3 regions of the Paenibacillus sp. CFBP 13594 genome follow, and region 1 is predicted to be linked to each of the others. Evidence: predicted binding sites of a transcription regulator. Region 1 holds the regulator's gene; each other region holds the start of a gene.

Region 1 (8,344 bases):
CCGAAGAGGGATGGAAGCTGTATCAAGATGCAGCTGAGAAGGTTGTATCCCAACTTACCACGATGCATCCAAGTGAACATAATTATGGGCTCATTCATGCTGATTTACATACCGGTAATATGGTTTTTGAGGATAATCAACCCTATCCGATTGATTTTGGAAGATGTGGGTACGGATATTATCTCTACGATATGGCAGGCACCATATTGGAGCTTTGGCCAAAGCATCGATGGATGCTTATCCAAGGTTATGAGAGTATTAGGAAGTTGGAAACGGACTATATTCGGGATCTGGAATGTTTTTTTGTCATGTTCATGATCGAGAACTACTGTCATCACGCCTCTGATCCAAGAGAAACAACCAGTTTAATCGAAGAACAAAAGTATGCCCAAGCATACATAAGAGAATATTTAAATGGTAATCCATTTTTATTCGAAGTGGTCGAGCCTGTAAATTTGGATTAATACTAACCGATACCGGGCTAAAATAATGATATCTTATGGTGATGATTTACAATAAGTCGCTGTTTAGAGTGTTTGTTCATATCATCGAGTTTTAAAAACGTGAGCTATGACTTCGAGTTTATATAAGATCTACTTGTGTACTTAGCGCTGAAACTTTTCTGTTTATTATGAAGATTTCTGCTTATTCATGAAGTTTGTCCGATCCAGTTGTTCTTCAGCTTCTCTAGTTCCCCTTCATTTTGGGGTATATTTTGACAGAGCTGTTTGGGTCGTTTCGTGATTTTTTAAACTGGCATTGAATTGGAATGAAGGCGACTCGACTTGGTGGGTCGTCTTTTTTCTTTTCTAGGGGCTTGATGGTTTGCGCCGGATGTTCAGGACAGCGAGATGCCAAATACGGTTGAGGCATTATGGAAGATCGAGCTTTTATATGGAAAGCATCCGTCCTATACGGAGAGTAGTATGCGGTAAAGTTAACAACGAAGCTGGAGGGGGAGCTTCGAAGTGTTCCTTGGTCATCGATTTGAGGGATAAGTTCGATGAGTTCCTTAGAGATTTTAATGTTTTTGGAAGATGGAGAAGGCAGAGATGCATCAAACCATTGATTATGTGAAGCTTTAAACTTCATATTCTGCAGAATTAGCTTAATGTAATTATTAAGAACCCCTTTTATATCTTTAAAGCCTCCTAATCCAATTGGTCACTCGAAGCCACCTCAGATACACTAAATGAAATGAGGAGAGCGTCCATGAAAATATGGAAACGGGGAGGTTACAGTTACTGGAAATAAATAAAAAAGGCCCATGGCTGGATTCATGTAGAATGAAGGTTCCTACACCACATTCACACAAGGAGAATCCAGCCATGAGCTACAGACATTTTAGCATAATTGAACGGAGCAAGCTAGAAATCCTACACCAGCAAGGCAAAAGCTGACGAGCAATCGCAAAGGAACTGGGCAGACATCCTTCGACCATTTGCCGTGAATTAGAGCGTGCAGCTTCATTTGGATCCTATCAGGCGGAGCATGGATGTTTCATTTGTATGTTGAAAGTTTCATATAGAAGAGGTATACTTTAATTAAATTTTGAACAATTTAATTTTAAATAATTAATTGGAGATGTTATTATGGATCAGGCAAAACAACTAGTGACAGAACAACGTACATTTTTTTATACAGGACAAACTAAAAATATCGAGTATCGGATTAATGCACTTCAACAGCTTAGAAAAGGAATTGAAAAGTATCAGCAACGGATTCAAGATGCACTTCGGGCTGATCTGAACAAATCTGAGGCGGAAGCTTACAGTTCCGAGATTCGAATAGTTCTGGGTGAACTGGATTTTGCATTAGAACATCTGCAGGAATGGGCTGCACCCAAACAAGTCCCAACCAATGCGGCTATGCCGGATGGGGTGAGCACCATTTACCCTGAACCATACGGAGTGGCGCTTATTATTGCACCTTGGAACTATCCTTTCCAACTGGCGTTTGGTCCACTGATTGGAGCAATTGCAGCCGGTAACTGTGCAGTTATCAAGCCTTCTGAATTAACACCAGCCGTATCTCGTTTGACGTATGATCTGATTCATGAGATCTTCCCTCAGGAGTATATAGCCGTTATGGAAGGGGAAGTCGAAGCCAGCACAGCATTGTTGAAAGAGAAGTTTGATTATATTTTCTTCACAGGCAGCACGGGTGTTGGTCGCATTGTGATGAAGGCAGCTGCAGAGCACCTGACTCCTGTAACTCTTGAATTAGGTGGTAAGAGTCCTGCTATTGTCCATAGTGACGCAGATCTGAAGCTGGTAGCTCAGCGTATTGTTCGTGGTAAGTTCCTGAATGCAGGCCAAACTTGCGTTGCTCCGGATTATTTGCTTGTACATGAACAAGTTCATGACGAATTGATCAATCTGATTGGCGCAGAGATCAAAGATAAATTTGGGGATGATGTGTTACAAAACGCTGATTTCCCGCATATTGTCAACGAACGTAACTTTAATCGGTTGTCGAAATTCCTCACAGATGGCAAAACGCTAATTGGTGGGCGTTCTGTACGTGAGCAGTTGCTCATTGAGCCGACTGTACTTGGAGATGTGAAATGGGAATCAGCTGTGATGCAAGAAGAGATCTTCGGTCCGATTCTTCCTGTGTTTACGTACAGTGACCTGAATCCTATGCTGGATGAGATTGTTCGCCGGCCAAAACCATTGGCGCTATATCTCTTCACACAGGATGAGCAACTGCAGGATCAGGTTCTGAATCAAGTATCCTTCGGTGGGGGATGTATTAATGACACACTTTCTCATATGACTTCACACTATCTCCCGTTTGGTGGTGTCGGAGAGAGTGGTATGGGCTCATATCACGGACAACAGAGCTTTGATGTGTTCTCGCATCACAAGAGTGTTCTGAAACGCAGTGAATAATTAGCCGCATAAATAACATAAACATGAAAAAAAGAGGTTGCCCTGTTCATCAGGGCAACCTCTTTCGTATTTCATTACATCTAGTTTTGTTACTCAAGTTAAATATTAATGAATATCTCGGAAAAGGCCAATGACTTTACCCAGAATACTAACATGTTTCAAACGTAAAGGTTCGAAGGTCGCATTCTCCGGTTGAAGGCGAATATGATCTTTCTCTTTATAGAACGTTTTCACTGTAGCTTCATCGTCTTCAGTCATTGCAACGACGATATCACCGTTATCAGCAGTTTGCTGTTGACGGACAATAACGTAATCTCCGTTAACGATTCCAGCTTCCACCATACTATCTCCGACTACCGAAAGCATAAACACTTTCTGTTCGCCTACATAATGTGTAGGGAGAGGGAAGTAGTCTTCAATGTTCTCGGTTGCAGTGATTGGAACCCCGGCTGTAACCTTACCAACAACAGGAATACGTGCAACGCTATGAGCAAATTGATGAGAATGCTCAGACTCTTCCTGGCTCAGAAGCTCAATGGCTCTTGGCTTGGTAGGGTCGCGTCGGATCAAACCTTTTTTCTCCAAACGATCCAAATGTCCATGTACTGTTGAGCTGGAAGCCAGTCCAACCGCTTCACCAATTTCCCGTACGGAAGGAGGATACCCCTTCAACCGGACTTCATTTCGTATAAACTCCAGAATAGCCTGCTGCCTGCTGGATATCTTCGACATACCGTATCAACCCCATTTTAGTAACGTTTGGGAAAATTATAACATAGAACCTCCGTTCGTACAAACATAAGTTCTAAATAAAATGGTATATAATCAGTGTTTTTTAACTTATAGAACCGAATTTGTCCAAAAGTCAGAGCGTAATACTGCAAATGCTTTGCAGAAGGATTTGAATTAAGATATTTCTCCTTCAAAAAAGAAGCGAACAATTGTTCTAAAAATCTATTGAACAAAACAAGTGTTCGTGTTATATTGATTCCAACAGATAGGAACAAACGTTTGGAGGCGGGTATTTAATGAGATATTCTACTTATCAAAGCATTTATGAACCAATGAATTCGGAACTGGTGAAGTCTAACATAGGGAACTACAAGAAGGTTTTAGCGCGTTTCAAGATTTCTTCATGGATGTTAAAGGTAGCCATTACCTCTTTGATTATATTTATTGGATGCAGCACTGTTTTAACTGTATTTGCTGGCAATGAGAATGATGTTCTGCCTGGAGGAAAGATAGCTGTTTCACAAGGGGAAACATTATGGAGTATTTCTTTGGAACATAAACCGACGAATATGGATACACGTATTTATATAGAAGCAATCAAGAAAGTGAATCAACTTCATACAACTTCCATCCAAGTGGGACAAGTACTAGCTCTACCGCAATTTGCAGAATAAAATGCACGTCAATGAGTGTTAGCGCGTGTCAGCTTGACAAGCAGCCTTTATAATGGCAAAGTTAATATGACTTTGTATTTTTGGAGGGGACAAGCTTGGATATAGATAGTCTGGTAGCACGCATTAACGAATTGGCTCGTAAGCAAAAGTCCACGGGATTGTCAGAGGAAGAACTTGCTGAACGTGCCGAGCTAAGAGAGATTTATTTGAGCAATATTCGCAGCAATTTCAGACAACAACTGGATACCATTGAGATTGTTGATGATGAGAATGACAAAGGCCACCAAGGCAAACTCAAACACTAACGAAACCTAATGATATCATTATGATATTTAGGTTTCTTCCTGTTATTTTGAGTGTGCAATTTATAGGGGGAAATGTTGGTTTGCAATTATGTAAGCCGATACAAAGACACATAAGGGGGATTCACATGTCGCGTTCGTTCGAGAGAACGGTTAAGAAAAATTCCAAGCAGTTAAATCAGCAACGCAAAAAAAGTGGTCAACCAATCACTGGTACACCAGGTGAAGAAGTCTTTAAGGGACGCAGCTTGTTGTTCCCAATATTTTTGATCGGTCTCGCCTTTTTGTATCTGTTTATGAGCACATTCCTTGTGCAAGCTCCAATGACAACTTGGGACTGGGTGACCATGCTGCTTTACGTATTTTTGGCAGTCATCTTCATGCTTCGCCGTCCATACATCAAGATTAGCAGTAATCGGATTATAACGACGAAGGGTAATCGTGAACGTTCAATCGGGGTTGAAGATATCGTCAAATTCAGAATTGAACCGGGTACAGTTGTTATCGAACATAACAGTCGCGGGAAAAGATGGGTGTTCACCAAGTTATTGAACCGTTACGATACAGATGCGATTGCAGAACGTTTGCTGAAATTTGCAAAAGCACACCAGATCACCGTGGAAACCGTCGAAAAGTAATTATTGCATAAAGGGGTAGATGATCGGAATGGCGTTAAAAGCGATTTTGTTCGACCTGGATGATACTTTATTATGGGATGAGCGTAGTGTTCGAGAAGCTTTTCATGAGACTTGTCTAATTGCAGCACAAGAGACTGGGGTCAAACCGGAGGAACTTGAAGAAGCTGTTCGTAACGAGGCACGTGCACTGTATGAATCTTATGAGACCTTTCCTTTTACCAAAATGATTGGAATCAATCCGTTTGAAGGCCTTTGGGCCAACTTTACAGGTGGGGATCAAGCTGAGTTCCGTCAGTTGGAACAACTTGCTCCAGTTTACCGTAAAGAATCCTGGCGTCGTGGCTTGTTGAAGTTGGGTATAGATCGGGAAGATCTTGCTGAACAACTGGCCGCACAGTTCGGAGTAGAACGTAGATCCAGACCTCATGTGTACGAAGAAACGATGGATACTTTGCTTCAATTACAAGGGAAATACAAACTGTTGCTGTTAACGAACGGTTGTCCTGCTTTGCAACAAGAGAAGTTGGATGGTGTACCTGAATTGACTCCTTTCTTTGATGAGATTATTATCTCGGGTAACTTTGGAAAAGGAAAACCAGATCCGTCCATATTTGAGCATGCTTTGAGTAAACTGGGTGTTAAACCCGAAGAGAGCATGATGGTTGGGGACAAGTTGACGACGGATATTCGTGGTGCTCTATCAGCAGGCATCCAAGCCGTATGGATTAACCGTGAGCATAAGACCAACAATGAAACGTATGCGCCCGACCATGAAATCACGCATTTATCCGAATTAGATCAACTTATTGCTAAGTTCTGAGCAGATCAGCTATAACATCTTACCTCAGCACCCTGAAACATTGGAAGCTTCAATGAACGATGATGTCGTTCTTGAAGTTACCAATGTTTTTTAATTTGATTTTATCGACTAAGTTGCCTTGTTAAATGAGATTTTCATTTATTTTGCTAAAAGTTATTGAAATTAGGGGGGAGCTGGATTAAAATATAACTAACATACTAGTATGACTAGTATTTAGATTGTCCTAAGCAATTTCTTTTTGACTTACTTCATTAAAGGGAAGCAGGGAGTTATTGCTTATTATTTTCGATTAATTGTAAGCGCTTAATATTTTAGAATAGCTTCTTTCGATTTGGAGATCACACCACTTATTAAGTGCTAATGAATGATGTGAAGCACCTTGGATTGTGTGATTCTACATAATACATCAAATTGATATCGCTTACATTTGGCAAACATCTATTTCGTAGTGGGGGTGAAGTTAAAGGAGCTGTTGTCTTCTACAAGAGGAGAAACGATGGGAAATGTACATGAATTACTCTTACTTATCAAGTCCTGGATCGGAGTGAAAACACATGGAGTCGGAAACCGCTAAAACAACGTTAACCATGACATCTTTACGTAAAGAGAGCAGATTACGAACGGCAGCAACTTTGTTCCGCAAAGACTGGCAGCTGTATTCACTATTAATCCTTCCCATCATTTATCTCCTTATTTTCAAATATGGACCGATGATTGGTAATGTGATTGCGTTCAGACGTTTTGTTCCCGGGGGAAGTATATTTGGAGAAAAGTGGGTTGGATTAAGGTACTTCAGAATGTTCATTGAGGACCCTACCTTCTGGAGAGTATTCGGTAATACGCTGATGTTAGGCGGACTTGCGTTACTCTTTACATTCCCGGTTCCAATCATTTTTGCCTTGATGCTTAACGAAGTGAAAAGTAAACGATTCAAGAAGTTTGTACAGACCGCGTCTTATCTGCCTCATTTTCTGTCTATCGTTATCGTTGCAGGTATGATCCTGCAGCTGACAGCAGTGAATGGTTCCATTAATGGACTGGTGGCTTTCTTCACCGGAGACAATATTCCTTTTATGCAGCGGGCTGAGTGGTTCAGAACAATCTATATCACTTCTGAGGTATGGCAGGGTATGGGTTGGGGAGCGATTTTGTATCTGGCTGCACTGACAACCATTGATGATTCTTTGTATGAAGCTGCACGTATCGATGGTGCCAACCGGTGGAAGCAGACGATTCATGTAACGTTACCAGGGATCTTGCCAACGATTGTGACGTTATTGATTTTGAACATGGGTAATTTCCTGGCTGTTGGATTTGAAAAAATCTTGCTCTTGTACAACCCACTGATCTACGAGACATCTGATGTGATCTCCACTTACCTGTATCGGGTCGGACTGGAATCCAGTAACTTCAGTTATGCTACCGCAATTGGCTTGTTCGAATCGCTGATCGGTCTGATTCTGGTGTTCTCCGTAAATGCCATCTCACGCAGACTGACACAAAGAAGCTTATGGTAAAGGAGGAGCATCATGCAGGAATCCAGATCTTATAAGGTATTTAAAGTATTCAATGTCATCTTTCTGCTGTTCGTGGTATTTATAACGCTCTATCCATTCTTAAATGTCGTGGCACAATCCTTCAGTAGTGAGTCCTATATTAATTCGGGTAAGGTTAGTTTGTTCCCAAGAGGATTCAATGTGGAGACGTATAAGACCATCTCGCGTGACAGCATGTTCTGGACTAATTATAAAAATACAATTATTTACACTGTAGTAGGTACGTTAATCTCCATGTTCATGACGACTATTTTCGCCTATGCCCTGTCCAAAAAGAGGTTGATGGGTCGCAAGTTTTTGACGATGTTCGCCGTGTTCACGATGTTCTTCAGTGGTGGATTGATTCCAAACTATGTGTTGATTAATTCCCTTGGGTTCAACAACACCATGTGGGCACTTGTTGTTCCTGGCGCAATTAGCATATACAACATGCTGATCATGAAGTCATTTTTTGAAAATATGCCTGAAGAATTGGAGGAAGCTGCCTCCATTGACGGTTTGAACACCTACGGGATCTTGCTACGCATTATATTGCCGCTAAGTAAAGCCGTTATGGCAACCATGGTGCTGTTCTACGCAGTAGGTCATTGGAATTCATGGTTCCCAGCCTTTCTGTATTTGGACAAAAAAGAACTGTTCCCGGTCACCATTTATTTGCGCAATATGATTGCAGGAGCGACTAGCGGAGCGACTGCCGGTGCAACCTCAGCCGATAACCTGACACAGAT
Region 2 (8,344 bases), on a different contig from region 1:
CCAACCGCAGCCGCTATTAGGTTGGAAGCTGGACCAGCAAGCATTTTTGGCAGCCACTTGAAGTGGAAGCCAAAAATGCTTTTTTCTTTGTGTAAAATAGCTAGAAATTAGACTTTTGCTTAGGGTATCCTCTATAATGTTACAGTACATACGATTAACTGAAAGGGTGACTGGTTTGAGCTCAGAAAATTCATTTGATATCGTGTCCAAAATGGACTTGCAAGAACTGACAAATGCCGTTACACAAACCGAGAAAGAAATTGGCGCTCGTTATGACTTCAAGGGCAGCAAGAGCAGCCTGAAACTGGATAAGGATGCGTTAACGATCGTATCTGATGATGAGACCAAACTCAAGGCTGTCATTGACGTGCTGCAATCCAAAATGGCGAAGCGTGGTCTACCATTGAAAAACATTGATTACGCAAAGGTAGAGCCAGCGTCTTCTGGTACAGTCCGCCAGCGTTTGAATTTTAAACAGGGGATTGATCAGGACATCGCCAAGAAAATCAATATTCTGATTCGGGATTCCAAGATGAAGGTGAAGAGTCAGATTCAGGGAGATCAACTTCGGGTAACTGGTAAGAGTAAAAATGATTTGCAAGCTGTCATGCAGCTGCTAAATGGTGCTAACCTACCTTTGGATTTGCAATATACAAATTTCAAGTAATATGGCCTTTCTGTAGCAAAAGTGTTTTTTTGACACGGTATTGGGCGTATATTATACTAAGTGTGCATTGCTGGCAGTCAAGCATCAAGTCCAGTCCTCATCGTTTGCTGACTTTGTGAAAAGCAGTACATCTTCTGGAAGTCACCGGAACGTTTAAAGCGTTTTGCTTTTGAGCGGTTGACTTTATTTTTTGCGTTTCTACATAGTGGGATCATGTTAATCTGGATTGACATTGAAACTGTACATTTCATGTTCCGGATGATGATAACGGGATTATGATGATTGTTTGGAGTAATGGAGGATATGAGGGAGGGCGTCTTGTGAATTTACCCAACCGGATTACGCTTGCACGAATTTGCTTAATCCCTTTTTTGATGGTGTTCCTGCTCGTGGATTTTCCATTTTATCCAGAGCCGTTGCAGCTTGGAAGCTTGTCGCTTCCGTATAATCAACTGATTGCTGCTGTTATTTTTATCATCGCCGCAAGCACAGATGGAATTGACGGATACCTTGCGCGGAAAAATAACATGGTTACCAATCTGGGGAAACTGCTCGATCCACTCGCAGACAAGTTGCTGGTTACTGCAGTTTTGATCTCGCTTGTGGAGATGGGCAAGCTGGATTCCTGGATTGCAGTTGTGATTATTAGTCGTGAATTTGCAGTTACCGGCTTGCGTCAAATTGCATTGCTGGATGGTTCGGTTGTTGCCGCAAGTGCTTGGGGCAAGCTGAAGACTGTAGTGCAGATTGTGGCGATTGTGCTGTTGCTGTTGAACAATTTCCCGTTTTCATACACGGGTATTCACGTCGATATTATCGCGGTATGGGCAGCAGCGCTTATTACTATCTGGTCGGGTATCGATTACTTTATCAAAAACAAAAATTTGCTTCATTTAACAAAAGCATAATGGTTTGTTCTTAAATGGGTAATCATGAAGGAAGCATTGGGTCAGGGGCAATAGGAAATTATCCTATTGCCCTTTGATCACTCACCACGTGTACAGGAGGATGCTCAATGAAGGCAGAAATCATTGCAGTTGGCACAGAGCTACTGCTTGGACAAATCGTCAATACCAATGCCAGATACCTATCCCGTGAATTGGCTGCGATGGGGATCGATGTATATTTCCAAACGGTGGTTGGGGATAACCTGAATCGACTTAGTGAAGCTATTCGCATTGCGCAGGGCCGTGCAGACGTTATTTTATTTTCCGGTGGCATCGGACCTACCCAAGATGATCTGACCAAGGATGCGCTCGCAGCTGTTCTTAACCGGAAACTGCATACAGATCGAATGGCGATGGACAAAATTGAGAGCTTTTTCAGAGATCGTAATGTGGACATGACAGAGAATAACCGACGTCAGGCGATCGTTATTGATGGAGGAACACCTCTGGCCAATGAAACGGGCCTTGCGGCAGGAAATGCGATTTCTGACAATGACAAATATTATGTCGTGATGCCTGGACCACCTAAAGAGTTGATTCCAATGTTTGAACAGGAAGTCAAACCTTGGCTGTTCCAGCATGTACTCACAGAAGAGATGCCGATCTATTCCCGAATGCTCAAATTCGCAGGTATTGGTGAATCTGCTCTGGAAGATCGACTATTGGATCTGATTGACGCGCAGACAGACCCTACGATTGCTCCTTACGCGAGCGAAGGTGAAGTTACGGTACGTGTCTCCACGAAGGCTGCGAGTGAGGGAGAGGCGAAGCTGAAGCTGGATGCGATGGAAGTTCAGATTCGCGAGCGTTTGACAGAACATCTCTACGCGAACGAGGATGTGCCTATAGAGTACACGATTGTAACCATGATGTCTGACATGGGGCTGACGCTCAGCGCTGCTGAGAGCTGTACAGGGGGGCTTGTCATGCAAAGTCTGACCTCTGTACCCGGAAGTGCGTCAATGCTCAAAGGTGGAATTGTTTGTTACTCCAATGAAATTAAAGAAAAGCTGCTGAATGTGCCTCATGATTATCTGGAAGGTGAAGATGCACCTGGAGCGGTAAGTCCAGAGGTTGCAAAAGTGCTTGCTGAGCAGGTCCGCATGATTGGCGATGCTGATTTTGGCTTGGCTGTTACCGGTGTAGCTGGACCGGGATATTCGGAACGTAAACCACCCGGACTTGTCTTCATCGCTCTTGCTGAACGTGGAAAAGAGACGGAGATTCATGAGCTGCGTATTAATGGGAATCGTGAGACAGTTCGCATTCGTTCAGCCAAAGCGATTCTCTATCGCTTATGGCAAAAACTTGTGGCGATGGATTGATTAGTTAATAGCTTCGATTGCATTTACAGTTCCAAGCAAGTATAATTAAGGAAGACGGAAGAACCGTAGAATTAGGCTTTACAGCCTTGTTTACGGTTCTTTTTTCTGTTTAATGGAAAGTTTCCTTGAGGAAGAGGCGCCTCGGCCTTCACAAAAAAACGAATGTATGTTCGAAAAAAAGCTTGGCAAACGTGTTAAAACAAGGTATCATTATCTTATAAACAGTAAAGGGTGTGAGCTTATTGTCAGACCGTCGTGCCGCGCTTGATATGGCGCTCCGTCAAATAGAGAAGCAATTTGGTAAAGGATCCATCATGAAACTGGGTGAGTCCACTCATATGAATGTGGAAATTATTCCCAGCGGTTCCTTGGCTTTGGATATTGCATTAGGAACAGGCGGCTTGCCTAAAGGCCGTATTGTTGAAATATATGGACCTGAGTCTTCGGGTAAAACAACCGTAGCATTGCATGCTATCGCTGAAGTACAACGAGCGGGTGGACAAGCTGCATTTATCGATGCCGAGCATGCTCTTGACCCACAATACGCAAGCAAACTTGGTGTTAATATTGATGAATTGCTTCTGTCTCAGCCAGATACGGGTGAGCAAGGGCTGGAAATTGCAGAAGCTCTTGTACGCAGTGGTGCAGTAGATATCGTTGTTATTGACTCTGTAGCCGCATTGGTTCCAAAAGCAGAGATTGAAGGCGAAATGGGCGATTCACACGTTGGTTTGCAAGCGCGTTTGATGTCTCAGGCGCTGCGTAAACTGTCTGGTGCAATCAGCAAATCCAAAACAATCGCAATCTTCATTAACCAGCTTCGTGAGAAAGTCGGCGTTATGTTTGGTAACCCGGAAACAACACCTGGTGGTCGTGCTCTGAAGTTTTATTCCACAGTACGTCTGGATGTGCGTCGTATTGAGAGTATCAAATCAGGCAATGACATGATTGGTAACCGTACTCGTATTAAAGTTGTGAAAAACAAAGTGGCACCTCCGTTTAAACAAGCGGAAGTGGATATCATGTATGGCGAGGGTATTTCGAGAGAAGGCAGTATCATTGACATTGGTACAGAGCTGGACATCGTTAATAAAAGTGGTGCATGGTACTCCTACGAAGGCGAGCGTTTAGGACAAGGTCGTGAGAACGCAAAGCAGTTCATGAAAGAGCATAAAGATATTGCTGACATCATTGAACAAAAAATTCGTGTAGCCAGTAACTTGGTTACTGCAGTTCCTGCGCCAACTACTGAAGAGCAACAAAAAGAAGCAGCAGAAGAACAAGAATTGTTTGAAATCAACGAGTAATCTCTCAAAACCTCCCATGTAGGGAGGACCCTGAGGGTGTTCCCCTCTGGACTCCGTAAACTTGCCTGATTGAGCTTGGCTCGATTTGGATAAGGAATTATGGTGGGAGTGCTCTCGGTGTCCAACAGCCCCTGTCCCAATGGACAGGGGCTGTTGGCACGCTGACTGTCAGAGATAACTGTGGAGATAAAGGCCGGGCTGACTTCCCGGCCTTTTGTATTATTAGTGTTCTTTGTCTTATGTGAAGATGTGCTTGGCGTAGTCAGAATGAAAATGTTATGAAAGGGGAGACCTGAATGGATCAACATGACGAGGATTTGTATGAAGAAGCAGAACAGGATGGCCTATCCCAATTTCCGGACAACGAAGAACTTATTATTACACGTGTAGAACGAACGAAGAGCAGGCAAGCTCGTTATCGAATCACTTTTGGTATCCACTCTATTACGGTTCTTGAAGATGTGATGATTAAATACAGGATGACTCAAGGTAATACGTTTATGAAGAAGGATCTGGAGGAAATCATTGTAGCTGACGAGCGACAGCGGACGTATGCACAGTCTCTGCGCTTTTTGGAGCATAAACCGCGCACACGCCATGAATTAAGTCAGAAACTTCGTCAGAAGGAGTTTGCTGCACCTTTGATTGAAGAGGCGCTGGATCGGCTTGAGCGGGAGAACCTGGTGGATGACGATCTATTTGCGAAGGAATGGACAAGACAGCGTATGGAGGGCAAGCGGAAGGGAAAACTGTGGATAAGGCAAGAGCTACGTCAAAAGGGCATTGCCAATGATCTCATTGTTGAGGCACTAGAAGGGATCAGTACAGATGCGGAATTTGAGACTGCCTTGAGTGCAGGACGCAAAAAATGGAATCAGGTCAAAGGGGACGTCAAAGAGAAGAAAAATAAAACGCTTCCCTTCCTAATGAGACGTGGTTTTTCAATGGATATGGTGCGCCGGGTCGTGAATTGTTTAATTGAAGAAGATGAGGCTGGGGACTCTGAAGATGACGAAGCGTTGTTATGGGATTAGCAGCCTAGAGTCTCTATACTGCATTCTCTTGACAATTTCTTTCGTCAAATACTAAAATGGACATGAGTCTGTAAGAAATGGACAACCCTTTTTCCTTCCAAAAAAGCGGTTTCGGTTTCTTAAGATTTATACCATTCTTAATTATGGGTTCGCTGGAAACAGTGAATAGTACGTGGAAACATGTACATGTGAAATGAAAATCGGCGGGGGATCGCCGTGAGTATTCGTTATTCCCAAACATATGTAAGGTTTGAAAACTGCAAATTGACCCAAGGAATGCCTTGGAGGAACCAACGAGGAGGTGAACAGTATGGAAATTGCAATCACGATCGCTCTCGTTGCAGCCGCGCTATTCATTGGGTTCGGAGTAGGATATTTTATTCGCAAATCTCTTGCAGAGGCTAAAATCTCTAGTGCGGAACAAGCTGCCGTACAAATCGTGGAGAACGCGAAGAAAGAGGCAGAAGCACTGAAGAAAGAAACGGTGCTGGAGGCGAAGGATGAAATCCATCGCATTCGTGCTGAAGCTGAAAAAGACACTCGTGAACGTCGGAATGAAATTCAACGACAAGAAAGACGATTGTTGCAAAAAGAAGAGTCGCTGGATAAAAAATTGGAATCACTCGAACGTAAAGAAGAGCAAGTGGCTAACAAAGAGAAACGAATTGATGAGACTCAGCAGCAGATCGAAATGATTTACAAAAACCAGGTGACAGAGTTGGAACGTATATCCAACCTCACCATGGAAGACGCACGCAGTATCATACTGTCCAACGTAGAACAGGAAGTTCGTCATGAGACGGCTCAAATGATCAAGGACATTGAACAACAGGCGAAGGAAGAAGCGGACAAAAAGTCCCGCGAGATTATTACACTCGCCATCCAACGCTGTGCGGCTGACCACGTAGCGGAAACAACGGTATCTGTTGTTACCCTGCCAAATGAAGAAATGAAAGGCCGGATTATCGGTCGTGAAGGACGTAACATCCGTGCGCTTGAAACCCTTACAGGGATTGACCTCATTATCGATGATACGCCAGAAGCTGTTATTCTGTCGGGCTTTGACCCGATTCGCCGTGAAATCGCCCGTACTGCCCTGGAGAAACTGGTGGCTGATGGACGTATTCACCCGGCACGGATTGAAGAGATGGTTGAGAAATCCCGCAAAGAAGTGGATGAGCGCATCCGTGAATACGGTGAGCAAGCCACCTTTGAAGTGGGCGTGCATGGTCTGCATCCGGATCTGATCAAAATTTTGGGCCGGTTGAAGTTCCGTACAAGTTACGGTCAAAACGTCTTGAAACATTCCATGGAAGTCGCTTATCTGGCTGGACTGATGGCTGGCGAACTCGGAGAAGACGTAACTCTGGCAAGACGTGCAGGTCTATTGCATGACATCGGTAAAGCGCTGGATCACGAAGTGGAAGGATCACACGTCGAAATTGGCGTGGAACTGGCGAAGAAATACAAAGAACATCCGGTTGTAATCAACAGTATCGCGTCCCATCACGGAGATTGCGAAGCGACTTCGGTCATTGCCATGTTGGTTGGCGCAGCAGATGCGCTCTCCGCAGCAAGACCAGGCGCACGCCGCGAAACGCTGGAAACGTATATCAAACGACTGGAGAAGCTGGAAGAAATCTCAGAATCCTTCGAAGGTGTCGAGAAATCGTACGCCATTCAGGCCGGACGCGAAGTTCGCGTTATGGTACAGCCTGAGAAGATCGATGATGCTGAAGCCTTCCGCTTAGCCCGTGACATCACGAAGATGATTGAGAATGAACTCGACTATCCGGGTCACATCAAAGTCACCGTCATCCGGGAAACCCGTGCGGTTGAATACGCAAAATAGAGCAATACGGAAAAGTGGCCGCGGTAGTGGGCCACTTTTCCTGTTGATAGCCTGTTAAAAGGCAACTATACATTATGGAGCATAAGATAGAGTCCTGCAAAGGTTCAACATTTGAAAAAAGAGAACTTTGCAGGAATTGAGGAGGCAGTAATCAGTGAAAGTTTTGTTTATTGGTGACATTGTAGGCAACGTGGGACGTAAGGCATTAAAGGAAAATTTACCGTACCTAAAATCGAAGTATAAGCCACATGTGGTGATTGTGAATGGTGAAAATGCGGCAGCAGGTCGCGGCATTACCGGTGCAATCGCAAATGAGTTTTTCAACTGGGGTGTACATGGTATTACACTTGGTAATCATACTTGGGACAATAAGGATATTTTTGATTTTATAGATGATGAGCCCCGCATGATTCGTCCAGCGAACTTTCCACCAGGCACACCAGGGCGAGGATACACGGTTGTCAAAGGCGAAGGAAAAGAACTGGCGATTGTCAATCTGCAAGGAAGAACGTTCCTGCCTGCTCTGGATTGTCCATTCCGTGTAGCTGATGAAATTGTAGATGAGCTGCGCCAAGACCATAAATGTATTTTGGTCGATATGCATGCGGAAGCAACGTCAGAAAAGATTGCCATGGGATGGCATCTGGATGGACGTGCGTCTCTCGTTGTAGGTACACATACGCATGTACAGAGTAATGATGATCGGATTTTGCCTGGAGGAACGGCTTACTTGACGGATGCAGGCATGGTAGGGCCTCGTGACGGTATATTGGGTATGGAGCGTGAGGCCGTGCTGCGTAAGTTCTACACCCAGCTACCTGTACGTTTTGTTGTAGATGATGGAAAATGGCACTTCCATGGTGTTTTTGTTGAAATTGATGAAGCAACAGGTGCGGCAACACGCATCGAAAAAATTCGTCTGATGGAGGACGAGTGGCGCATGGAATAGGGGCATTGTCCCAATTTGCAGGGAAACCCGTCTAAAAAGAAGGAATTTTTTTGCCTCCCGCGAATAACATCTAGTAAGTGGAAACAAACTTTCAACATTCCCAGGGAGGTACTTACCATGGATGTATTAAAAGTTTCAGCAAAGTCCAATCCTAATTCTGTAGCCGGCGCTCTTGCAGGGGTTCTTCGTGAACGTGGAAATGCTGAACTGCAGGCAATTGGAGCGGGAGCACTGAACCAAGCCATTAAAGCGGTAGCGATAGC
Region 3 (8,344 bases), on a different contig from region 1:
CCTGTCGGTAACGTTCTCCAAATGTACTAACCAACCTCGATAACTCCTGCATGAGTGGTGCCGCTTGCTCCAGCTCCTGCCAGAACGAAAACGCACTTCTTCCGAACAATGAACCTTTCAGGTCGGTAACTGCTTTTTTCGCAGCCTCACGGAGTTCCTTCACCTGATCCTGTAAAGCAGGGTCCGTCTGATCTTTTTTGCAGGGTTTCAGTTTGCCAAATGTAGCAGGTTGAAACACTTCAGGCAACCTCTCCCATGGCATAACCTGGGCCGCAGACAACAGCTCCTCTACCATCACCAGGTCTTCTTTTAACGTATCTGCATAAGGTGCCGGACCTTCAGGCTGCATGGATATGTGAATGCCTTGACGGAGCAGTCCTGCTGCACCACTTAAAGCAAGAGCCGCATCACGCATAATACTCTGAACCCATGCTGAATGCCCCAGCTCCTCCACACTCTCTACCTGAAAAGCGGATGCCATCTCTGAGAGCCAATGATCCGGCCAGGAATGACTGCGGGAGAAATCATACAATCGTTGCACCAGTCGATGCATGGCATCATCATTTCGTTCTCCACTGAACCAGTCCACCAATTCGCGGAATGTACTCCCTTCATCTTCTTGGCCATACTTTTCCTCAAATAGTTCTTCGAGTAGTTCCTGGCGCATGATTTCCGCTTCATTTTCATTCAGGATACGAAAAGCCGGGTTCAACGGAATTTGCTGATAGTAACGGCGAATGACTTCCATACAGAATGAATGCAGCGTTGTAATAGATGCCCGTCCAAGCAGCGACAGCTGCTTGCGCAGATGCTCTTCTCCAGGTTGTTCTTCCAGCGCACGTTCCAGCGCTTCCCGAATCCGTTGTTTCATCTCGGCGGCGGCGGCTTTGGTAAACGTAGCTACAAGCAAGCGATCCACACTGAATCCTTGGGAGGGATCTGCGATCTTGCGAATAATTCGTTCAACCAGTACAGCTGTCTTGCCTGATCCCGCCGCAGCGGCAACCAGAATGTCTTCTCCGCTTTCGGAGATGGCACTCCACTGGTCATCACTCCAGAAGCTTCCTTCCGGTTTTGGCATATTCGTCATGATGTTTCCCCTCCCTTGGTGTGAGATAACATATCCCAGATTTGCTGTTTACCCGGTTTGGACAACAGGTTGTATTCATTTCCTTCTATATTCTCATCAAACTGACATACAGGCTTATACGGACAGAACGTGCATGCCACTTCCTGTTGAATACGATAAGGCTCAATGGCCACATCCCCATCCGTAATTCGGGTACCAATCTCACGGATATTACTGCGAACCGAAGCAAGCAGCGTATCCCATTGCTCTGGCGTAGCTACAGCAGCACTACTATAAAAGCTGCCATCTGCCTTAAGGGCAACCGGAATAATGGCTGAATACCCCTTATCCAGGGTGTTGTCCATTTGTGCGATTGCATCCCGGTCTGCCAGCAGCAAACCTTTCATTTTGAACCGTTTCAGCAGTTCTTGCCCGGCCTGCTCCGATGTCATGCCGTTTGCGGATTGCAACAGCGGGTTATGCACGTGGAAATACAACGTTCCTCCCGGCATCGCCGTTTCCCCAAGCCATTCTTCGGCAGCACTAAGCAGCACCTCCAGATAGGTGAGCATCTGCAATGACAGACCATAGTACACTTCATGTAACTTGAGGTCCGTCTGGCTTGATTTATAGTCAATGACACGCAAGAGCAGACCATTCTCTCCTTCTGCCACATCCACACGGTCAATCCGACCCACGATCTCCATCACACATCCGTTCTCCAGTTCAAAACGGAGTGGGGGCAGCGTTTTATCCGGTCCAAAATCAAGCTCCAGCCCAATCGGTTCAAAACTTCCACGTCTGGACTGTTCCCCAAGAATAACGGATGCCCGGCTAACAATGTCCTTCAATTTGCGGAAAATATAACCGTATCGCTTGGTGCTTAGCAAAATCTCCCCTTGCAGCTGTGGTGCAATCTGCTCCACCGTTTGCTCGGCTTCCTGACGGCATTGGTCTGGAGTCAAACTGCCCCAACTACGATTTTCTTCACGTAACCGCATAGCCAGCTGGCTTAGTGCAGCATGAAACAGCTGTCCGATATCAGGAGCCTGAAGGCGGTACAATTGCCGTTCTTTGAGACGCAACCCGTGCGAAGCAAAATGGGAGAACGGACAAGCGACGAAACGCTCCATTCGCGAAACACTCGTCCTCACCTCTGTGCCATACAATCTGCGACTGGTAGCTGTACGTAGTGGCAATGCCCGATTACGATAAAAGATCGATCCCATCAACCGCTCCAGCTGAGGTCTGCTTGTCTCCCGAGATACATGCCAATTGTAGACCGCCCACCACATTTCAGGGATGTCTTCTCCGCGGCGCCATTTGCGCAATTGTCCAATGAGCGTAGACAGACTCTGACCCGGATGGGTGACATAGGACCAATGTGCTTCTTCCGAGTTCGCAACCGGTGGTTGAGCGAGCAATGGCTGTTCTTGTAAACCAAACATCTTCCGTACATGGCGGACAATCTCGGAAGGAAGCAGTGCTTTCCCCTCATCATCAGCAACAGGGTAACTCAGCCACAACTGGCTGCTTGCCGCTGTAAGTGCCGTATAGATCAAAAAACGTTCATCCAGCATCTGCCTTGTTGCACCTGGTCCAAGCGCCACGCCTCTTTCCGTCAGTAACGATCTCTCCAGTTCCGTTAATACGCCATCATCCTGAGGTATTGCGGGTAATTCACCATCAACTGCACCAAGGATAAATACGTATTTGATGTCCTGAAGACGTGTACGGTCCATGGAACCGACCAATACCTGATCAAGTGCCGGTGGTACCAGACCCAGCTTCAGTTCCGTCAATCCGGTCTCGATCATCCCGGCAAACAGCGTGATATCCAGCCGTTCATTCCCCATCATATCGACCATCTGATCCAATAAATCCAGCACAGCTCCCCACATCTGCCGATGTTCTCTCGACCGTTCGGGGTCACCTTGAGCCTTAGCTTCAGCAGACATGTTCTCCAGCTTCCATGGGATCTCAGCATCTTCCAGCAGTCTGTATAGTGCCTCGCACTGGGCTTTGGCTGTCTTTGCCTTTTTCATTCGTTTCTCAAAAACCCCCAAGGAATCTGTAATGACCGCTCGACAACGCTCCATTAAAGAAAGCATTTGGTCCCGTCCTCGACTACGTCCATCCTGACCGTTGTCTTCAAGCGAAAGGCTTGGGACATACTTCCACGGTTTGCCGTCAGTCCAGCGATATCCATGAATACCACAAGCCAGTACATAATTCTCAAGCTGGTCCATATCTTCACGGGTGATGGAACCATCACGCGGAAGCAGCAGATCCGTTTTGACACAGCGAAATACATCCTCGTAACGCCAATGGCGCCGAACAATATCCAGTGCCGAACGGATAAACTCGGATAATGGATGATGAAGTTCATTTCTTCTGCGGTCCAGAAAGACGGGTACGTCATAATCCCTGAATAGAGGTTCAGCTATATCAGCGTAGGTATCCAACTGACGAACAAGTACTGCCATATCCCGATAACGCGCACCTTCGTTTTGCGCCAGACGCCGCATCTCACGCAGTGCTCCCTCCATCTCAGCTCGTCGGTTCTCCGCTGCAACCAGTCGGATTCCGGAATCAAGGCCATCACTTTTCCAACGAATTCGGCGGTCGAAACCAGCCTCCAGATGAGCAAGTCCCGGACGATCCTTGTATCTCGGTGGAATCTCCGAATCTAGCACGGTTATATCGCTCGGTACACCCAGTTCTTCAGCCATCCCTTTCAGACGCGCATAGGCACTTGCCGTGGGATAGAACAGTTCCAATTCTCCAGGCAGTGCGCCGTGATCATAAGGACGATCCAATGTCAGTGCAATGGTCACGGAAGAGGACTGCAACATCAGCCGACCAATCACACTCATCTCCTGTGGCGTGAATCCCTGAAAACCATCAATCCAGATCTGGGCATCCTGCAGCAATGCACTTTCCGACAAACGATCTGTCAGCTCGGTCAACGTGTCTTCATCATCAATATATAAATTGGTCAGTTCCTGTTCATAGTCACGATATATCAGATTCAAGTCATGCAACTTATCCTCCAGAATTGGCGAAGTCGATGAGGTATTCCCTCCAGACAGCCCCTCTTCCAGCAATGATGGATCAAATTCATAACGTTTAAATTCACTATATAAGTCATTTAATTCGCCTATAAAACCCAGCTGGCTGCCGGATGCACCAAACAGCTTTAATTCTTCCTTACGGCGCTGGATGACCTTGTAGAGCAGCATCTTTTTGCCTTCGGCTCCGATCGGAATACGAGCAGAACCACCTGCTTCCTGCATTACACGATAGGCTAAACGGCGAAAGCCGAGCACTTCTGCACGCATCGTACCTTTAATTGTTCCAGAAGACACCAATGCCTGCTCTGTTCGAAAAGAACTCTGTTCTGGAACGAGCAAAATCAAAGGTGTGCCTTGCGGTTCTTGTTGAAGCAGGGATGTAATTTCCCGGGTAATCAGCGAGCTTTTGCCGCTGCCTGCCCGGCCAATAACAAAACGAACGGACATGTCTAATCCTCCAAACCACACGTACAAGATTTTAATTCCCAGTATAACATATCTGACTTGGTTCGGAACATACGTTTGCCACTATCCGGTAAAACCGGAGATCATCTCCGTTAACACAGCAAAACAGCAAAAAGCCCGCAGCTATCACACTGTGGACTTTTGACTTGATCTATAGATTAAATTAAAGATAATTTACACTTGCCACTGCGATGACAGAACAACCCTCCGATCGCTGCTATTCCCAGATTTTCTTGATTCAATTTTTAAAAAGTGAAAAAAAACAAGAATAAAGGCGAAGATTATGCTTCCGAAGCAGCTCTTCAGAAAGCTTTTAGCTTCACTCCTTCAGGTTATTTCTGTCCTCTACGTTCTCGTGTAAATCTTTAGTCCAATCTATACAGTGAAATTTGAACGGAAATCATACGATTAATTCTTTTTACTGCGCACTTCGAAAATAGCAAATTTCAGGTAATGTCCTTCATCCACGCCCAAAATTTGCGGGTGATCCTTACCAGCTGCCTTCCAGTCGATTAGACGCAGTACTTTTCCTGCATCTTCTGCTGCATCGGCAATCGTGTCCAAGAAAAGGTCAGGACGCATGTGATACGAACAGCTGGCTGTTACCAAATATCCGCCCTCATTAACCAGTTTCATACCTTGCAGGTTGATATCCTTATATCCGCGGCATGCACCTTTAACTGCTGATTTCGTCTTGGCAAACGCCGGGGGATCGAGGATGACTACATCAAATGTTTTACCGCCAGCTGCAAGCGCTTTGGAAGTATCTACTTTTTGTTCGCCAGCGCGCGCACGTGCAGTACGTTCATCCAGCCCCTTCACTTGTTCACGCAAGTACTGGAATGCATCAGCAACTACGAATTCGACCCGGTCGGTGAAACCGTTCAGCTCCACATTTGTTCGTGCACTCTCAATGGCATGCTCCGAAATATCAAGACAAGTCACTTTTTTAGCTCCATACTTGCAAGCATTCAACGTAAAGCTGCCCGTGTGTGAGAAACACTCCAGTACAGTGGCACCATCCCAATATGGGAATGTAACTACCTTTCCGCTTTTATTCACAGGCAAGAGCTGCTCTGTGCCATCCTGCTCAGTCGTTTGAAGTGTGATTCCACTCTTGTAGCCCCAACCCTTCATGAGCGGTTCGATCGCTGCACGATTCTCACGTTGATCGAAGAAGTAACCTGTCTTCTGTCCTTCCACGATATCGACTTTAATGAGTAGTCCATTCTCTGTAACCGTGACATGCCGTGGGCACTCTCCGTACAGCGGACCTTTGGTCTGCTCCAAACCTTCCAGTTCACGAATCGAGACATCACTGCGCTCGTAAATGCCTTCAGGCTGCATTACTTCAATGAGTGCCTGTACAATGGCTTCACGGCAACGATCCATGCCAAGTGTAAGCAACTGTACAACGAGAATGCTGCCGAATCGGTCAACGATTAATCCTGGCAGAAAATCAGCTTCGCCGTAAACGAGACGGTAAGCCTCTCCATCCTGGATAAAACGTTCCCGATGACGCAAGCAATCGCGGAAACGCGCTGCAAAAAACGCCGTATCCATTTGTTCGGACTCCAAAGGTTGATAAGCTACAACCCTTACAGTGATTTGAGATGCGGGATTGTAATATCCTGTCGCCAGATAGCGACCTTGATGATTCAATACATTGACCAGATCTCCCGGTTCCGGGTTTCCGTCAACAGAGGCAATTTCGTTGTTAAATATCCATGGATGTGCATGTTCAAGCCGCTTTTTGCGACTGCGTTCGAGTTTAACTGATGGCAAGGTAGATCCACTTCCTTTAATTTAATAGTTCAAAAGATAGGTTTTGTGCGGCGCGTAGGTGGCGTTCCGGGTTCGAATCGATCTTCCGATCGCTGTTATCCCCAGATTTTTTTGATTCCCTTTCTTAAAGGGAAGATCCGGAGACAAAGGCGCACCCTTCGCTTCTTCAGATTCGATTTCGTCCCCTCCACTACACTTGCACGAAGCACCTTATCTTTCGAATTGGGATGGCGCAATTAGGTGGCGCTACGGCGACGAATTGTTCCTCTGATCGCTGTTATCCCCAGATTTTTTTGATTCCCTTTCTTAAAGGGAAAATCCGGGGATAAAGGCGAGCGCTTCGCTTCTTCGGTAACAATTTCGTCTTCTTCGCTACGTTTGCACGAATCACCGTATCTTTCGAATTGGGGTGCGGCAATTGAAATACTTGAATTGTGGGAGGCTGGCTTCCTCTGATTTCCTATAGGCTTGTCATGGTTGTCATTTCTTACTCATAGGATGAGTTAAGGAACCCGGACGGAAGGAATGATGTTTCTATGTTTAGAGATGTTATATTGCCCCTACTTTATGGGCTTATTATCTTTTTTGGTGGCATGAAGCTGATGGAAACGGCCTTGCAGCGCATGGCTGGGCCCATGTTGGAAAGTTGGCTCAATCGGGCCACCTCTGCTCCATGGAAAGGCATGGCCTTCAGTGCAGGTGCAACGGCTCTGTTACAGAGCAGTACTGCAGTCACCGTACTCACCATTGGACTGGCTAATGCCAGATTAATTACCTATGGGCGGACACTCGGCATCATCCTCGGCACCAACATCGGGACATGCCTGACAACGGAGCTGGTGGGACTGCAGATCGGGCGAGCTTCCCTGCCATTGCTTGTCCTGTCGCTGACGGGCTGGGCCATGTTTGTTGTACTTGGTGAACGCAATCTGACCGCTCCTGAACGTACGCGCCAGACTCTGTTTAACATCCAGTACAGCTTCCTCTCAGCTGCGGGATTTGCACTTGTTATGACAGGCATTCAGGTGATGCAATCCATTGCCTTACCCTTGCGGAGCATGGGCGTATTTCAATGGTTTCTCGACCGCTCGGCCGACAGCTTGTGGTGGGGCTTCCTGGCAGGTGCCTGTTTGACAGCGCTCATTCACAGCAGCGCTGCTGTCATTAGCATGGCGATTACGCTCGCAGCCACAGGGGTATTACCTGTGGAAATCGGCATCGCCATTGTGATCGGGTCCAATGTGGGGACCTGCATCACCGCTGTGATCGCTGCCGCGGGTGGAGCATCCGCAGGCAAGTTTGTCGCAGCCTCCCATGTTGTATTAAACATTGCGGGAGCACTGCTCTTTATGCCGCTGATCGGCCAGCTGCATGCAGCTTCGGCCTGGCTGTCAGCGGACAACGGGGCACAGATTGCGCATGCCCAGACCCTTTTTAACATCACCAGTTCACTGCTTGCTTTACCGTTCTGTTACTTGCCCATCTGGCACAAAAAACCACCGGTCCACGCCCCCGCGGCGAAGTCACCCGTGGCTTGATGATCTGCCTATCGGACCCACAAGGCGCGAGGGCTAACTGACTCGAACCAGAACTATAATGCGTTATACGTTAATGCCTAACTTGTTCAGGGCTACACGCAAGATATCATCGTTATTATCATATCCGCTCTGCTGCTGTAAGGACCATGCTTCTTCCGGAGCATACCAATCCACACCCTTGATTTCTTCAATCTGAGGCTGTAGATCACCACTCTTGGCTTCAACGAGATAATAATGGACTTCCTTGTCCACCGGGCCAAAATCTGCATGTTGGTACGTGTAAGCAATGATGTCAACCGGTTCTACAATGCGACCCACCATACCTGTCTCTTCCAAAATCTCGCGCAGTGCCGTCTGTTCGATTGTTTCTCCCTCTTCCATTTTGCCCTTGGCGAGAGTTGTTTTACCGTAAC

What was found. The regulator LexA, encoded in region 1, represses DNA repair genes until DNA is damaged. The targets are predictions, from matches to a motif close to CGAACATATGTTCG.
Region 2: a site for LexA is predicted at 3,099-3,112, ahead of recA (recombinase RecA). Genes of this name have one in related genera too.
Region 3: a site for LexA is predicted at 4,655-4,668, ahead of addB (helicase-exonuclease AddAB subunit AddB). Genes of this name have one in related genera too.

Annotation. Positions count from the first base shown of each region.
Region 1 is NZ_JACYVQ010000001.1:445,531-453,874, forward strand. Features, by position in the region: gene IFU39_RS02145 (phosphotransferase enzyme family protein) at 1-464, shown strand, start outside; partial or broken gene IFU39_RS33515 (helix-turn-helix domain-containing protein) at 1,329-1,490, shown strand; gene IFU39_RS02155 (aldehyde dehydrogenase) at 1,593-2,894, shown strand; gene lexA (transcriptional repressor LexA) at 3,000-3,626, opposite strand; gene IFU39_RS02165 (LysM peptidoglycan-binding domain-containing protein) at 3,923-4,300, shown strand; gene IFU39_RS02170 (DUF896 domain-containing protein) at 4,396-4,605, shown strand; gene IFU39_RS02175 (hypothetical protein) at 4,731-5,240, shown strand; gene IFU39_RS02180 (HAD family hydrolase) at 5,269-6,060, shown strand; gene IFU39_RS02185 (ABC transporter permease) at 6,648-7,577, shown strand; gene IFU39_RS02190 (carbohydrate ABC transporter permease) at 7,590-8,344, shown strand, end outside.
Region 2 is NZ_JACYVQ010000002.1:349,524-357,867, reverse strand. Features, by position in the region: gene IFU39_RS09050 (hypothetical protein) at 1-20, shown strand, start outside; gene IFU39_RS09045 (YajQ family cyclic di-GMP-binding protein) at 176-667, shown strand; gene pgsA (CDP-diacylglycerol--glycerol-3-phosphate 3-phosphatidyltransferase) at 988-1,575, shown strand; gene IFU39_RS09035 (competence/damage-inducible protein A) at 1,683-2,939, shown strand; gene recA (recombinase RecA) at 3,182-4,246, shown strand; gene IFU39_RS09025 (regulatory protein RecX) at 4,543-5,280, shown strand; gene rny (ribonuclease Y) at 5,591-7,132, shown strand; gene IFU39_RS09015 (TIGR00282 family metallophosphoesterase) at 7,287-8,081, shown strand; gene IFU39_RS09010 (stage V sporulation protein S) at 8,199-8,344, shown strand, end outside.
Region 3 is NZ_JACYVQ010000004.1:580,276-588,619, reverse strand. Features, by position in the region: gene addA (helicase-exonuclease AddAB subunit AddA) at 1-1,090, opposite strand, end outside; gene addB (helicase-exonuclease AddAB subunit AddB) at 1,087-4,590, opposite strand; gene IFU39_RS16215 (class I SAM-dependent rRNA methyltransferase) at 5,017-6,393, opposite strand; gene IFU39_RS16210 (Na/Pi cotransporter family protein) at 6,930-7,931, shown strand; gene IFU39_RS16205 (NUDIX hydrolase) at 7,995-8,344, opposite strand, start outside.